Linked DNA regions of Pseudobacteriovorax antillogorgiicola. The protein of the gene in region 2 binds, or shares a complex with, the protein of the main gene of each other region. Links are inferred from orthologs where the notes say so. Each region holds a gene or a part of one and is shown on either strand. Other genes may lie near its edges. The genes, in order: trxB and trxA.

Region 1 (7,801 bases), on a different replicon or contig from region 2:
TCGTCCAGGAGACCTCGCCTGGAATCCGCGGCTGAACCAAGCGCAGAAGATCAGCCGAGTTACAAAGGGTCCTGAACATGATAAAATTTATGTGATTCAAACGGCACAGGGAACAGTTAGCGTGACTCGCACTCATCCCTTTGTCAGTACTCGTGGAATTGTCAAAGCTGAATTCCTGAAGGCTGGGGATATGCTACTGGGAGACGATTCCCTAGCGCTGATAGAAATCAAAGATATCGCTGTAATTGACTCACCGAGTCGTGGTCAGACCGTTTGGAACCTTGAACTGGAAGGAGCTTTCGAAGCAAGCCATCACGTGATCCTTGCTGACGGTGTTCCTAGTGGTGACTTATTCCTCCAGAACCAAAACTGGGATCAAGCACCCTATGAATCGCTGTCTCAATGGTTGGCCGAGTAGGAGATAGGTATCATGAAAAGCAAACATCTGATCATTGTAATTGGCTTAGCTGGGGTCGTCTTTTGGTTTGCAACAAGAACACCTGACTTCGATGAAGCACCAACCTTACGCTCCAAGCCAAAATCCGAAACGGTGGTGATGCCAAAGAATCAGCAGGTGCAAGAGGAACTTAAGAAATCTTCGCTCGCTGGTAAAAAGCTTCGGCTTCAGCATGCCATCGGCTTAAGCCCAGTGGCAAAAACAAAATCTGGCAAGTGGCACTTCGATGTGCGTTTGCAGTCGATGAATAATCAGTGCCGGACTGGTGACTTCGATATCATAAGCAATGACCTCAAGCTGGTTCGTGGCCAAAAGCTTTTTCTAACTGTTGAAAGTTTAGCCGACAACAGTATCCTTTATCAGGAACCATTGGATCTTAGCAAAACTCTAGGCACAGGATTCAACCGATCGATCACGATCCCAGCGATCAAGAATGAGGCTCAATACATGGGTGTTTTTATATGCAGCAAGCGAGATGATAAACAGCCGTGCTTGAAACAGAAAATCGTTAATGTTAACAAAATCGATGCCTTGCAAAAGAAAGCAATCCTTGCGAAGAAAGCCTATCCTCGTTCTGGCAAGGTCTTCTTTTTTCAATTTCTCACTGCCTTCGACGGTCAACTTTCTATATTTGACATGGGCAATAGGCTTGAAAGCCACTTTCGCAGAATGGAAAAGGCCTTTCGCAAGCTCGATCCCAGCGGAGACTATAGGCGCCCGTTCCATAAGGCCAAGTTTTTAACTCAAAGCATCGGTTCGATGAAACCTATGGTCCTTCAAAAGCAAATCACCTTTTTCATACCGAAGCAGTCCAATTCTTGTGTGGCTGAGCAAAGGTTCTCTCGATGATCCCGAGTCTTTCAAGGTCTGATGGTTTCTCTATGACTGCCTTGATGGTAGCCATGGCGCTACTTGGCGTCATCATCGTAATGTTGACCCGATCTCAGGTGCAGCAGAACAAAGCCAAAGACAGTATTAGCCAGAGCCAAAGCTACAAAAATCTAGATAGTGCTTTGAACACTGAAATTCGCACCCTACTGCAATCCCTAGACGGCAGTCGCTGCATCGCGAATTCCGATCTATCCCTTGCAATAGAGGTTCAAAACTCTCAGATAAACTTGCGCCATCAAACAAGCGTTTTGAAGACGGGCAAGGATGCAGAAGGCAACAAACGACTAGAAAAGACCCTAGCCTCCCACAGTGGGCTCAAAGCTATTCAAACCCGTTGCTCAAGACCAAAATTCATAGGCAATTCTCAAGTTGGAAATGCATCTCAGAATCATAGCTATTTCTGCCTTGAGCTAGACCCAAGTCAACTTACGGGGCAAAGCGTCCTGGGGCGCGCGGAATATGGTTTGGTAGAGATAAGTCTGGTGTTTAAAGATCTGCTCACACTCCAAGCAGCATCCTGCCAAGCCTTTGGCGAGAGCAATACTGCGGGAGCCCAAGTCGCCTATTCCATTCACTGGCTACGGCCAGAAAAGGATAAGTTTCTTGTTAGCTCCCACCATGAAACGTTTTTCACGAAAAAATAAAGTCTGAATCCCAAACGACAATAGCGCTCTAGGCTCCATCCGCCAATTCGCGAAGGTAAGTAAAGGTGTAGATTCCTGTTGTGTGGCCATCGTCGAATTGGATATTCAACGCGTAGCGACCCACAGATTGGATCATGAGAGGCCTCAGAGTCTCTGGAACATCTTCCGGTTTCAACTTGGGCTCATGAGTCCATTCATCGATACATAGTGCACACGGGCACTTACGCCTTAAAACCACGACATCAAAGATGTCCTTCCGATCATCTGTCCAAATGATGCCGAGCTGCCGATCGTTTTCCTGCCAGATTTTTTTCACTTGTATATAGTTTTGCATCGGCTACTCCCACTCCAGCTTGAAGTGACTTAACGCACCTTCAGATTGGGAAGACACGATCGACTGCTGAGCTGCGACCTGACCCGCCGCATCTAAATAGGCTTTGGCAGCGATAGAGTCTGGTGACGAAATCACAAGGGGCTTACCATCATCAGAATCCGCAGCAACCTTAGGTTCAATAGGGATTTCACCTATCATGGGCAGGCCATGTTCCTTAGCTACGCGTCGACCACCACCTTCTCTAAAGATGTAGTGCTTTTTTTCACAGCCATCACAGATAAAGTAACTCATGGTTTCCACAACTCCCAAAACAGGCACCTTGAGAGTGTCGAACATGGAAATCGCTTTTCGGACGTCGATTAAAGCAACTTCTTGAGGAGTTGTTACTACCACCGCTCCCGTAATCGGAGCTATTTGGGAAAGGGTCAGCTGGATATCGCCAGTTCCAGGGGGATAATCTATCAACAAGTAGTCCAGCTCTCCCCAATCAATCTGCGTGAGAAACTGACGAATGATTTGAGCTACCATGGGACCGCGTAACATTTGAGCCTGCTTCGCTTCGGTAAACATCCCTACCGAAATGATCTTCACGCCTCCGAACTGAGGCGGTACAATCAACTGGCCTCGCGTTTCTTCGGGCTTGCCCACCTTCGTCATTTGCATCATGGATGGTCCATAGATATCAGCATCGAGAATGCCAACTTTGGAGCCAGCCTGGGCCAAACCATAAGCTAAGTTCACGGTACTGGTGGACTTGCCGACACCACCTTTACCACTAGCAACAGCGATAATGCTTTTAACACCACCGAGAGCCTCTTTCACTAAATCGGGAATGGTGTCACGGCGCTTTGGTGTTTGTGCAGTCATCTCAATATGAGCTTCGTCGACTCCCTCAAGAGCTTCCACAACTTCGCGACACTGGGCCTGAAGCTGCTCTTTGACCGGACAGGCGGGAGTGGTCAACTCCACAACCACATGAACCTTTTTGCCTTTGATATCGACCTTTTTGACAAAGCCGAGACTGACGATATCGCGATGTAAGTCAGGATCTTGCACGGCCTTCAAGGCCTCGCGCACCGCATCTTCCGAAATACCGCCTTTAAAACGATCGAATATACCCATCAAATCTCCTTACGCATCAAGCGCTTCCACATAGTGCTGGGCTTGGATTGCAGCCTGGCAGCCCATTCCAGCGGCGGTGATCGCCTGCTTGAAGTTCGGATCAGCGATGTCACCAGCTGCAAAAACTCCGGGAGTCTTAGTTTTCGTAAAATCCTTCACCACAATGTAGCCGTGATCATCAACATCCACGTAATCACTGAAAAGCTCCGAGTTTGGATTGTGGCCGATCGCATAGAAAAGCCCATCAAGCTCGATGTCTTCGGTTTCGCCAGTTTCCGCATGCTTGATACGAACGCCGGTAAGGCCACTATCATCGGATAGAGTTTCCAGGGTTTCATAAGGCACTTTGAAAGTGATCTTAGGATCGTTTTGAGCCTTCTTTAACATGATCGGCGATGCTCGGAACACATCACGTCGATGAATCAAAATCACTTCAGAGCAAAGCTTCGCCAGGTAGGTCGCTTCTTCCATTGCGGAGTCACCACCACCAACAACAGCTACTTTCTTATTCCGATAGAAAAAGCCATCACAGGTAGCACAGGTAGAAAGACCGCGACCCATGAGTTGCGCTTCACCTTCGAGACCAAGAGTTCGCGCTGTGGCTCCCGTACAGATAATAACCGACTTTGCATGAATCTCATCATCACCAGCCCAGAGCTTCTTCACTGGTCCGTCAAGCTCCACTCTAGTGATGGAGTCGTAGATGATTTTAGTGCCAAAACGCTCTGCTTGAGCTGTCATATCTTGCATGAGCTTGGGGCCCATGATTCCATTTTCGAAACCTGGGAAATTCTCCACATCAGTGGTGATGGTCAACTGGCCGCCGTGTTGAATTCCGGCATAGATAACAGGCTTTAGATTAGCCCGTGCTGCATAAATCGCCGCTGTCAATCCAGCAGGCCCTGTCCCAACGATGACAACATCATGTATCTCTTGACTCATTTCTAACTCCTTATGGCTCTCTGACCCACCCTTTTGAACAGGGCTGAGCATGGGGTATTTTATAGGGTAAACTATAAGAATTTTTGTAATTTATTGGGAGGCGTTCCAAGTTTGATGATTGTTCTTGCCTCCGACCAGCCACCTTACCAGCAAAGCTTCGAGATGTCATGATCGGAGCTGCGGACGCAGGCAGCAGAAGGCCCATATCACAAGGGTTTGCCTTGCTCCATCGCGCTCAGCATCAACGGCAGACTTACATCGTAGCGGTAGGACGTTCCGGAATGGTTGTCATCAAACTCAAAGTAATGATGGCTGATGCCGTTTTGTGAAAGTTTGTCTGTAAACTGCCGAGCCCCGTAGTGCAAATTGTACTGGTCTCTATTGCCACATTCAATATAAAGGCAGGCTAGTTGCCGTAAAGCATCCTGATGATCGCTCTTTTCGATCAGATGAACAGGATCATGCCCGAGCCATTGCTGCCAGACCTGCTCATCCACAACCCCAGTTCGAAGATCGATTGGAATTTGGAAGCCGTCGGGATTGTGAAGATCTGGGCTGTAGGTGGCAGACATTCCGAGCAGCATCAGAAGATGCACATCTCGACCAGACACCTTCACCGCCTGGCGGCATTCGTCAATGTAAGCCTGAATATCACCGTTGTAGCGCTTGAGGCCATTGCATAGATCAATCAGATCACGGCGATATACAGCGTCAAAGCCCATATCTCCACTATGGCAAGCCACCGATGCAAAGGTTCCAGGATAGGCCATGGCTAAACGCAAAGCTCCAAACCCTCCTGACGATCTGCCGAACACACCACGATAAGCAGCACCAGGCTGCACGGGGAAGTTTTCTTCCACGAAGGGAATCAGCTCGTGAACAAGGTGGTCACCATGTGGTCCTAAAAAGTCCGAATTGATGTATTGACTCCCTCCAAAGCTCGTATAAAGATCGGGACTCACAACGATGCACGGGGGAATTTGCCCTTGGTCAATCAATCGGGTGAGTCGATCAAAAAGTGACTCTTTGAAGGGTTGCCAATCAAACTGGCTTCGCCCCGCGTTGGTCCAGGGAGCTAAGCAATAGAGAACTGGAAAGCGCCGGCTTTTGTCATGAGCCGCCTGAGGCATATAGATGGTCAGGGGCCTGATGTGGTCTTCACCGGCGCGATTGTGCTTCAAAAGAGAGCTTTCTATATGAAGCTTCTCGATCCACGGCTGGTTCTCCGGGGCTGGTATGATCGTTTTCATCAGATGACTCCTATCGCTCCTGCAAGCAGCGTTGTGACAATGCTTTGAAGCAGCTATATTAGACTGGTTATCGATTTTAGAACAAGAAGGACTTTTTCATGGATTTTTCATTCGCCACCCGGGTTCTCAACCAGATGCTTGCCCTGATCATAGCACTGATCGTGAGTGAAGTGGCTCAGGCGTACATGGCAAAAAAACAGGGTGACGATACTGCGGAACGAGAAGGGCGCCTCACCCTGAACCCAATCCCTCATCTAGACCCAGTTGGGACCATTCTATTCCCTCTTATTGGCTCAATGCTTGGTGGCTTCATTTTTGGCTGGGCTAAACCAATCCCTGTGAACACCCGCAACCTAGTAGACCCTAAATGGAGTCCAGTAAAAATCGCTGCATCAGGACCGATCGCCATGCTGCTCTTGTCAACCCTCGCCCTTGGCGGACAGTTAGCAATTGGCAATGTTGCCGAAGGAAGCCCATTGATCGCCTTTAGCCGGCTCTTTGAAAATATGGTCTTTCTTTCGGCGTTTTTGGCACTATTTCATCTCCTACCAATCTACCCACTGGCCGGAGGAGTCTTGCTTTCGACACTCTTGCCGTATGATATGAGGCAGAAATACGAATCCATTGTGATTCCCTACGGCTTTTTTATCATTATCGGCCTGATGTTAGTAGGCGCATTCCGCATTCTCGCAGTTGGCGCTCAGTTCTGGATTGGCATTTCATACATGCTCTTAAATCCATTATTCGCCTAATACCAGGGGGCTCTAAGCCCCTACAATCCAATTCACCGTAAGAAAATCGAGAATCAAAATACCTAGCACAACAATCCCTGCTAGCAAGTCATCTAGTAAGGTACCGAAAGGACCATAAACTCCACGATCAACCCAGCCGATAAACAAGGGCTTCGTGATATCGAAGAGTCGAAACAGAGCAAATCCCACCAGCCATAGTTCCCACGATGGTGCGAAGAATGCGATCGGAATCGCCTGACCTGCCACCTCATCAATAACTATGCTCTTGTCGTCATGAGCATCCCAGAGGGTTTCTGTTTTTTTAATGACCCAGTAGGAAAAAATCGAAAAAACAAACAGCAGGCTGGTAACCACAAACCAAAATGGAATATTTCCTATGCTATGGCGAGCCAGATAGTAAATGCCACTGCCCAAAGCCAAACCCGGCAGAGATCCCCACGTTCCTGGTGCTTTTGGCATCTGACCTAAGGGGTAACACGTTGCCAAAAACGTAAAGGTATTCATGGGCTTTTTGCTCATCCATGAGTCTCCTGTACCAGCTCCAGCAAGATGCCCCCCGTTGCCCTTGGATGAACGAAGGCAATGCGGGTTTTATGGGCACCGCCTCGTGGAACTTCATCGATCATCTGGATCTGGTGCTCCTTCATTTTTGCAATCGCAAGCTCAATATCGTCGACTTGCAAGGCTAGGTGATGGATACCTCCCCCTCGGATTTCGAGGTATTTCTTGATCGGCCCGTCTTGGCCCTCCTCGTTCTCCAAAATCTCAAGGCGACTGTCGCTAGTAGCGGCTCCATTAGCCGAACCGAACATCATCGTATTGGTTTTCTGTTCCTTGACCAATTCATCTCCATGCCAAGGCAGATCCAAAACCTCTTTAAAGAACCAAGCTGCTCGCCCTGGATCTTTCGCTGCAATACCAATATGGCTTATGCCAAGTATCTTCATGTGCCAATCCAATGTCATTATTTCCCCGACTCGCGCTATTATAGGGACGTGAAAAATTTTTTGCGAAGGGGTTTTCATGGATCACAAGAAACTAGAGCAGATGCTGATCGGGCTTCATCACAAAAACTATCGACTCTATAAGGAGATCAAGGGGGAGACCCTGTTCCCAAACTTTCGCTTGATAGTTGATCATGTGCAAGGGGACCCCTTTGCTGCTCCTAGTAAGATGCGAATTTTTCTTGATCCTAGCACCCACCAGATTCCCCAAAGCTATGCCAATAACCAGACACGCACCATCGCCCTCCGCGACTACATCACTAGAAAATTTAGCCAGGCCGCCAGAAAATCATCGAAGCCTATAGGCACCGGCAAAGGGGGATTTATTGGTATTGATACTCCTGGGCAGCAGATCCTAGATCGCTCCTCCTGTTTCGTTCACCAGGATCATGGCCTGGAGATCCG
Region 2 (7,703 bases):
CTGCTCCGGTTTCTGAACTTGTAGTCGATAATGATTTTACAGATCCTAATCCTGACCATGATGATCAATCACAGATTGAAAAACCAGCTGATGCTCCTGCTCTTCAAATTCTCAATCCAGCTTCTCCCAACAGTGAGTTCGGGGACAATATCTTGGTGAACGGTGATTTCAGTTACCCTAGTATCAACAAATCTTGGGACCTTATTCACACCAATGATATTGATAAAGACCTATTTGGTTGGGACTTTTCGTTTAGCAACGAACAGGCTTGCGGAGAGGCTTATAAAGCGTCCGAGCAAGGCTCTTGGATCGAAATCCAACGTTTCACCCCGAACCAGCATGTGGAACTTGATAGCCATTGTTTAACGGATGTAAAGATGTCTGAGATGAAAACAAACTTAGTGATCAAGCAATCAGTTGAAGTTGTAGACGGAGTCTATGAGATCTCGTTTCGTCACAAATCCCGACGGAGTCCTACTGGAGGCGAGAACAGCCTGCAATTTTCTATTAATGGCCAGGTGATTCCTGTCTCCGTTACGGATCGATGGGATCACACCACAGTGACGATCAGCATCGAAAACATCGAATCCCTAGAACTTGCCTTTGAAGACCTGGGAGCGGCTGACACCTACGGAATACTTCTCGATGACGTAAGCATCCGCGAGGTACGTGTACACTGATACAGAGATTCCCTCTCGCTGAGAGGCTTGACTTATCACAAGCCAAAGACCTTATTTCTTCCTTGGGGTGCCTATACTCACTATAGGCACCCTTTTCCTATCGGCCTTCATTTATACTAGCAGTATCAGAAGCCATTTAGCAGGACCCACGTGAAGTCTTCAGCGCAAAAGATTCGTAATCGAATGCAGGTCATGATCGTTGCCCTAGTCCTTTCCATCGTTGGGGTAATGGTTTCACGATTTACATACAATTACATTGTCGATATCGCTAAACAAGACTTCGTCTCCGATACCGCTGTCGTCAAAGAAACTCTCTCTACAGTTACCGAACGACTTGTCACTACGACAAGGGGCTTACAGCGATTCATCACCCTACTTCCTGAGCTCAATCCCAAAAACTTTTCTCAGGTGACTGATGATGTGGTTTCCAACTACCCATTTGTGTTTTCGATTACCTACTACGCTAAAGTCGATCAGAGCGAGCGTCGGGACTATGAAATCCGAATTTCGGATCTCTACGATGACAACCAAGGGTTTGTTGCTACATCTTCTGACGACAGCAGTGAAATCGTTTCAGCTGAAACAAGTGATGAGTACTTAGTCACCTACCTTTCCGATTCCATGCACCGAGACTCCGTATACTTTGGCTGGGATTTACTCTCAGACAAGAGCCAACGCCCCATCGTAGAAAACGTACTCCAAAATCAAAAAGCAGAGGTTTCCAACCCGTTCCTGATGGAAAATGGCGACACGGCGGTGGATGTTTATCTACCCATACTTAAACCAAGCTCGCCACCTCAGATTCGCGGAATTCTTGGTATCACAGTATTGATCCCGCAACTGCTTGGCAGCGATGATCTTCGCAAGAACTTCACCACAACCGTACATGTGCCACTGTGGGGCCAAGCCGAGAAGCAAAACATCTTCCGATCCCTAGATCGTTCCCCAGAGGGAATTCGACAAGTTGATATGGCTGTCAGTGATGTTGAAGTTCCGATTTTCGATCATGGCGTTCTCTTTCACTTTGAAAAAGACATCTACTTCAGCAACCTCAACTACTCTCTACTCATCCTCGTCGTTCTAGGCAGCATCCTTTTTGTAGTTCTCGGCATCTATTTAACGATTACCAATCAGCGTCTAAAACATAGCTTGCTTAAGATCGAGGCTATTAATGAAGGCCTAGAGCAAACGGTTCAAGAACGCACCAAAGACCTAAAAGCAGCTCACCTTGAAATCGAAGAAATGCTTGATAATCTCGACGGCGCGGTCCTTGTCATTCAAGACGATCACACCATCGCCAATCGCTACTCAAAAGCCAGTGAGTCGATTCTAAACATTGATAAACTTGGGGGTAAGTCGATCTTTGAAACCCTTTTCAAAGACATGACAAAAGAGAATGAAGGCCACTCCAAGCACCTTTTCACCTTGGAAAACATCATCGGTGCAGACAGCTTCCAGTTCACAATCTCTCAATACGATCTCAAGTCTGAAATTAGCTTTAAGAAAGTCGTAGATGGAGTCGAACAAGAAAGGATTTTCAATATCCGCTATGCTCCACTATTAGATGACCAAGGCACTATACGTCGCATGTTATTGGTTGTGACTGATGTCACTGATCTATTGAATCTACAGCGAGACTTGGAGCAGCAGCAAAAAGCCGCCGGGGCCAGAACTGAAGCGATTCAAGAGATGCTATCCGCACCTCGCCAAGTTTTAGATTCATTTATGGTTGAGTCGGAGCAAAGATCCCTAGAAATATTAGCCATCTCACCTGACGATTCCAGCTATCAGGATCGTAACAAGTGGATTCCGATCTTTAGAGAACTTCATACGATGAAGGGTGGAGCACGATTCGCAAAACTTAACGTCATATCTGGGCACATTCACCAGATTGAAAGTGATCATGAGGCGTTGAACGATCCCCAAACGACCATTGACAAGCCGGCTGTTGAAAGATTTTGCCAGGACTTTGAAGAATTCCATAAGGTTTTCCTTGTTTACCTTAACCTCTATCGTGAGATCTTCTCGTCACAAGATCAATCCAACCAGTCATTGAATTCTGTCCTGCGATGGCTACGTTCTGGTCGTGAACCTGAATCAGTCGCAGACGCTCTAGAAGCGATGCAGGCTGGGGAGTTCTTCAGCTTCGATGAGCTTTATGCAAGCTTCGGCTCCATGGTCGACGATGTTGCTGGTGCGCTGAGCAAATCGGTTACCCTCAACCAGGAGCCACAATTCCTATTTTTACACCAATCTCTTGAAGCGCCACTTAGAGATTGCATGACTCATGCAATTCGAAACGCCCTCGATCATGGCTTGGAAACCTTTGAAGAAAGAGCATTGACGAATAAGCGTGGCATGGGCCAACTTTGGCATTCTTATGAAAGCTCAGACTCATCTATCACGCTAAAGCTCCATGACGATGGCCGTGGTATCAATACCAAGAAAGTTCTGAGCCTGGCTCAGGAAAAGGGCCTTGTAGACTCCGATGCAAATCTGAACGATTCTGAAATTCTTGAGTTATTGTTCCATTCAGGATTTTCTACCAAGCAGGAAGCCACTGACATTAGCGGCCGCGGCGTTGGCCTTGATGCTGTGAGAGCCAGCCTGGAAAAGTTCCATTGCCAAGTCTACTTGGAAAGTTCACCTGGTAAAGGAAGTGCTACCTGCATCAAGATTCCTATGAATCTTGTGTATAATAAGAATCATCTTCCACTACAAAAAATTTCATAAGGAACCATCATGAAGAAGTCTCTGTTAATGGCGGCCACAGCTGGCCTTGCATTGGGCGTTCAAAGTTTGGAGCCAGCTGAGGCAGCACCTCCAAAAAAAAAGAAAAGTGTTGAGTGCTTTGGAGTGAACTCTTGCAAAGGGAGTGGATCCTGCTCCGTAAATCAAGAGCAGATTGATGCAGCTCAAAAAACTTTCAAAGGTAAGTACAAGAAGTCTGCAACTTATGCTTGTAAGGGTAACAACGCTTGCGGTGCACCTCACCACCTAGCTTGGGTGAGTAAGCCGAAGAAAGAGTGCCTATCTGAGGGCGGCTTCTACTTTATGAAAACCGAGAGTGGCAAGCTCAAGGTTAAAGGCAAGAAAAAGAGCTAGATCATATGGGGAGCCCTAGCTCCCTCACTAACTCCCTAAGCTACCGCAATAATCAAGTTTTCCGACATGAAATACCCCATTCGCAGAATTGCGAAATTCTTTCCAAGCCGGCTAAATACCTAAAAACTCGTAAAAAAAGGAATCTGCCCTCAGATATTCCGACAGAAGTCTTGGAAGGAGGTTGAACGTGACAGAGAAAAAATTTTCTTTGGAAGAATCAATCTTGATTCAAAACTTGATTAAGAATATCGAGGAGGATGATCGCAGGATAGAGAAACAACAGAAAGCTTATATAGAGAAACCAGTGTTTAAAAACTAAGTTCCAGCCCCATCAGCCGATGGGGCCTCCATCACTTTAGAGTGATTCATCAATCATTTTCTGCAAGCTTTGCGGTGGTTGTGCACCAACAACAGAACTAGTGATTTCACCGTTCTTGAACATAGCTAGGTAAGGAATCGATCGTACACCATACTTGGCAGAGATTTCAGGATTCTCATCAACGTTTAGTTTAGCAATGGTCACTTTGCCTTGGTATTCTTCGGCAAGCTTTTCCAAAGCGGGACCAATCGAAACACAGGGGCCACACCAAGGAGCCCAGAAATCTACTAGTACAGGCTCATTGGCCTTCAATACCTTCTCTTCAAAATCTGCTTCGGAAACCGCTTTTGTATAAGTACCCATAATATTTGCCTTTAATCGATTTGTTCGTCATTGCACTTTATAAAAGTAATGCTCATCTTCCTGATGTCAAGGCCAGACTTTTAGTCTACCAGTTTTGGATCGAGAGCATCACGTAACGCATCGCCTATCACATTGAGGGCGTAAATAATGAGAAACATTGCCACTGTTACGCTCAATAGAGGCCACCAAATACCATTGACCAATTCACCACTTGCATCCTGGATCATGGTGCCCCAACTAGAGCCATCTTGAACTCCAACACCCAAGAAAGTCAGAATTACCTCTGACTTGATCGCATTGAGTGTGCTGAGAGATGCTGTGATAATAGCAAGATGAAAGATATTCGGCATGATGTGCTTAAACATGACTCGTCCATCTTTACCACCAAGTAAGTTGATCGCTAGGACATATTCACGGCTCTTATGTTTCATGACTTCACCACGCACCAATCGACAAAGCCCAACCCAACCCACGGCTCCCATGGCGACACAGATCGAGAAGACCCCTTTACCAAGTACATAGGAAATACCAATCACAAGAAGAATGTAGGGAATCGACGCTAGAACTGAATACGCCCAGACGATAAATGCATCCACCTTGCCGCCGTAGTATCCCGAGATCACGCCGAAGAGCAGGCCTAGAGGAATTGAAATCGCAGTCACCGAAATGCCGATGGTCATGGCAGTTTTAGTGCCTGTAAGTACCTTATATAGGATCGAACGACCAAAAATATCAGTGCCGAGTAGCTTGGCCCATGACAAAGACGGAGCCTCATAGGATTCACCAACCCGTTGCTGAAAGTCAGGCAGCAAGTTGAGATAACCCAAAATTGCAATCAGCAAGTAGAGTAGAGTCACTGCAAAGCACAGGACTACAAACTTCTTCTTCATAAGTTTCTTGATGGCCCGCTGCCCTAGGCTTTCACCAACTCGGTGGCTTGCCTCTTCTGCGGCTTCAAGGTTGCTTGAAATGCTAGCTGTCTCGCTCATCCGTCTCTCTTAGTTAAGTTGTACCCGAGGATCTACATAGGCATAAAGAATATCTGTGACTAGATTGAATAGGGAGTATCCAATAGCAATCAGCACTGTTAAGCCCTTGATCACTGGGAAGTCACCGTTATTAATAGCTGTGATAATAATGTCCCCAATTCCTGGAATGGAAAAGAACCGCTCCATAAGGAAAGCTCCAAGAAGCAAGAAAGGAATACCTATCACAGTATAGGTGATAATAGGAATCATAGCGTTTTTCATCACATGCTTGAAGAGAATGCGATAGGGGGTACAGCCCTTTGCAAAGGCTGTGCGGACATAATCGGCCTTAGTCTCGTCCAAGAAAAAGGTTCGATACATCCGAATATCAGGGCCTGCACTGACAACCATAATGACCAACCACGGCAATAGGAGATACGGGACCGCTCCAAAACCAGGTTCGTAGCCATTAATGGGAAACAAATCCCATTGATATGCCAGAATATACTGGAAGGCTAGGATATACACCAAGTAGGAGATACTCATAGCCCCCACAAATAAGAATGTCGAATAGCGATCAATCCACGACCCTCGATAGAAGGCGATCAAGATCGCAATCGACACGTTAATCAGCACCCCCATAAAATACGGAGGCGCTGTAAGCGACAGAGACACCATTGCTCCGTCGGCAAACATGCTACTGAGCTTGTCACCCGTGCTGAATGATCTGCCAAAATCAAACGTCACAATTTGCTTCAAGAAGATTCCGTACTGTACATACAGAGGCTTATCTAGATTCCATTCAGCGCGTAGCTGCTGAATCGCTTCTTCGCTGGCATGATTGCCAAGCTTAACGCGCACGGGATCTTCACCCACAGTTGTAAATAGTACGAATACGAGAACCGAAACCCCCAGCAAGATCGGGATCATCTGGAGTAGGCGTCTGATAATATAAGTCAGCATGGCGAGAACAACCTCTTACTTTAGATTCAAATACTTGTAAGGAAACTCAACCATCATGTTACGTTTCATATTCGCAACATTTGGCTGATACAAACCGAATGACAGAGGATTGAAAACCAAAAGTACAGGAACTTCCTCTTTGATAATGTCATTCATTTGTTTGAATAACTCAAAACGCTCTGGCCCATTAGGCATAAAGCGAGACTTTTCGTAAAGGGCATCGTACTTAGGGTTATTGAAGTTGCCATCGTTCGGTCCTGGCGCCTTATTCTTGCTATAAAGCAGCTGGTAGAAGTTTTCAGCATCAGGATAATCTGCGCCCCAGCCAGCATCGGCAATCTGGAAGTTGCCAGACTCAGTACGCTTCAGGAAGTTCGAGAAGGTTTGGAAATTACCGTTCACCTTGATACCAATCTTAGCCCAGTCAGCTCTAAAGTATTCGAACTGCTGTCGCGAGTCCTTGTTTGTAGAGCGGTACTCAACAGTAATGGGTGGTAGACCCTTACCTTCAGGGTAGCCAGCTTCTTTTAGCTTCTGTTTCGCCAACTCAAGGTTTTGCTTATACCAGGTGGCTCCGGTGACTTTTTCGCTGCCGTTGATTGTGACAGGCACGATGCTATTGACGGTAAGTCCGCGACCATTATGCATCAGGTCGATAAACCCTTCAGGATTCATGGCAAGAGCAATCGCTTGTCTAAGGGCCTTGTTGCTACCAACAAGCTTATCTTCCATATTAAACTTCATATAGAAGGTAGAGACATAGGGTTCAGTATACATTTTGAACTTTTTATCCCACTCTCCTGTGAGATGGAATTTGCCGTCCTTATCTTTATAAGCCATGTTGCTAAACTCATCTTTGTTCATAGCAATCCAATGTAACTGGCCTTTTTTGAACTTGAGCATAGCAGGCTGGGTTTCTTCGATAAGCGGCAGGTGGACCTCATCGATAAGAGGCAGTTGCTTGCCAGCATCAGCCAAGAGGCCAGCTTCCTTGTCCCCTGGATCTCCCTCTGTGGGGTAACGACCATGGTAGCGAGGGTGCTTCACAAGCACATGCTTGCCACGACGAGAGTAGGTTTTCATATAGAAGGGACCTGTTCCCACTGGATTCTTGGGGAAGTCCTGACCATATTTTTCTACCGCTTCTTTCGGAACGATAGATAAGCCACCAAATGCGAATGGATAGAGAGCGAGTGGATTGTCGAAGGTAAACTTCACAGAAACAGTAAAGTCATCGACCTTTTTAACTCCAGCAATATCGAGCTTGCTGTAGTCGGTTTTATCTCCAGCTTTACGAGTCGCTTC

Evidence for each region.
Region 1: the proteins of trxA (region 2) and trxB are in contact, whole or in part, in a crystal structure (PDB 1F6M), measured with the Escherichia coli proteins. The link is inferred for Pseudobacteriovorax antillogorgiicola from one-to-one orthologs.

Annotation. Positions count from the first base shown.
Region 1 is NZ_FWZT01000023.1:6,916-14,716, forward strand. Bases 2,425-5,204 are described here. They hold trxB (thioredoxin-disulfide reductase), read right to left. Parts: upstream 4,391-5,204; coding sequence 3,458-4,390; downstream 2,425-3,457. Other genes in these bases: B9N89_RS24175 (Mrp/NBP35 family ATP-binding protein), read right to left, coding at 2,425-3,448; B9N89_RS24185 (alpha/beta hydrolase), read right to left, coding at 4,597-5,204. Also shown: B9N89_RS24155 (Hint domain-containing protein), read left to right, coding at 1-418; B9N89_RS24160 (hypothetical protein), read left to right, coding at 431-1,306; B9N89_RS24165 (hypothetical protein), read left to right, coding at 1,339-1,992; B9N89_RS24170 (DUF971 domain-containing protein), read right to left, coding at 2,021-2,326; more of B9N89_RS24175, read right to left, coding at 2,330-2,424; more of B9N89_RS24185, read right to left, coding at 5,205-5,640; B9N89_RS24190 (site-2 protease family protein), read left to right, coding at 5,739-6,392; B9N89_RS24195 (phosphatidylglycerophosphatase A family protein), read right to left, coding at 6,405-6,911; B9N89_RS24200 (VOC family protein), read right to left, coding at 6,908-7,339; B9N89_RS24205 (ABC-ATPase domain-containing protein), read left to right, coding at 7,416-7,801.
Region 2 is NZ_FWZT01000027.1:8,027-15,729, forward strand. The notes cover bases 2,805-5,486. They hold trxA (thioredoxin), read right to left. Parts: upstream 4,468-5,486; coding sequence 4,141-4,467; downstream 2,805-4,140. Other genes in these bases: B9N89_RS26210 (CHASE domain-containing protein), read left to right, coding at 2,805-3,413; B9N89_RS26215 (hypothetical protein), read left to right, coding at 3,423-3,785; B9N89_RS32195 (hypothetical protein), read left to right, coding at 3,973-4,104; B9N89_RS26225 (ABC transporter permease), read right to left, coding at 4,548-5,456; B9N89_RS26230 (ABC transporter permease), read right to left, coding at 5,466-5,486. In the rest of the region: B9N89_RS26205 (hypothetical protein), read left to right, coding at 1-680; more of B9N89_RS26210, read left to right, coding at 831-2,804; more of B9N89_RS26230, read right to left, coding at 5,487-6,398; B9N89_RS26235 (ABC transporter substrate-binding protein), read right to left, coding at 6,414-7,703. UniProt on the Escherichia coli protein: Participates in various redox reactions through the reversible oxidation of its active center dithiol to a disulfide and catalyzes dithiol-disulfide exchange reactions.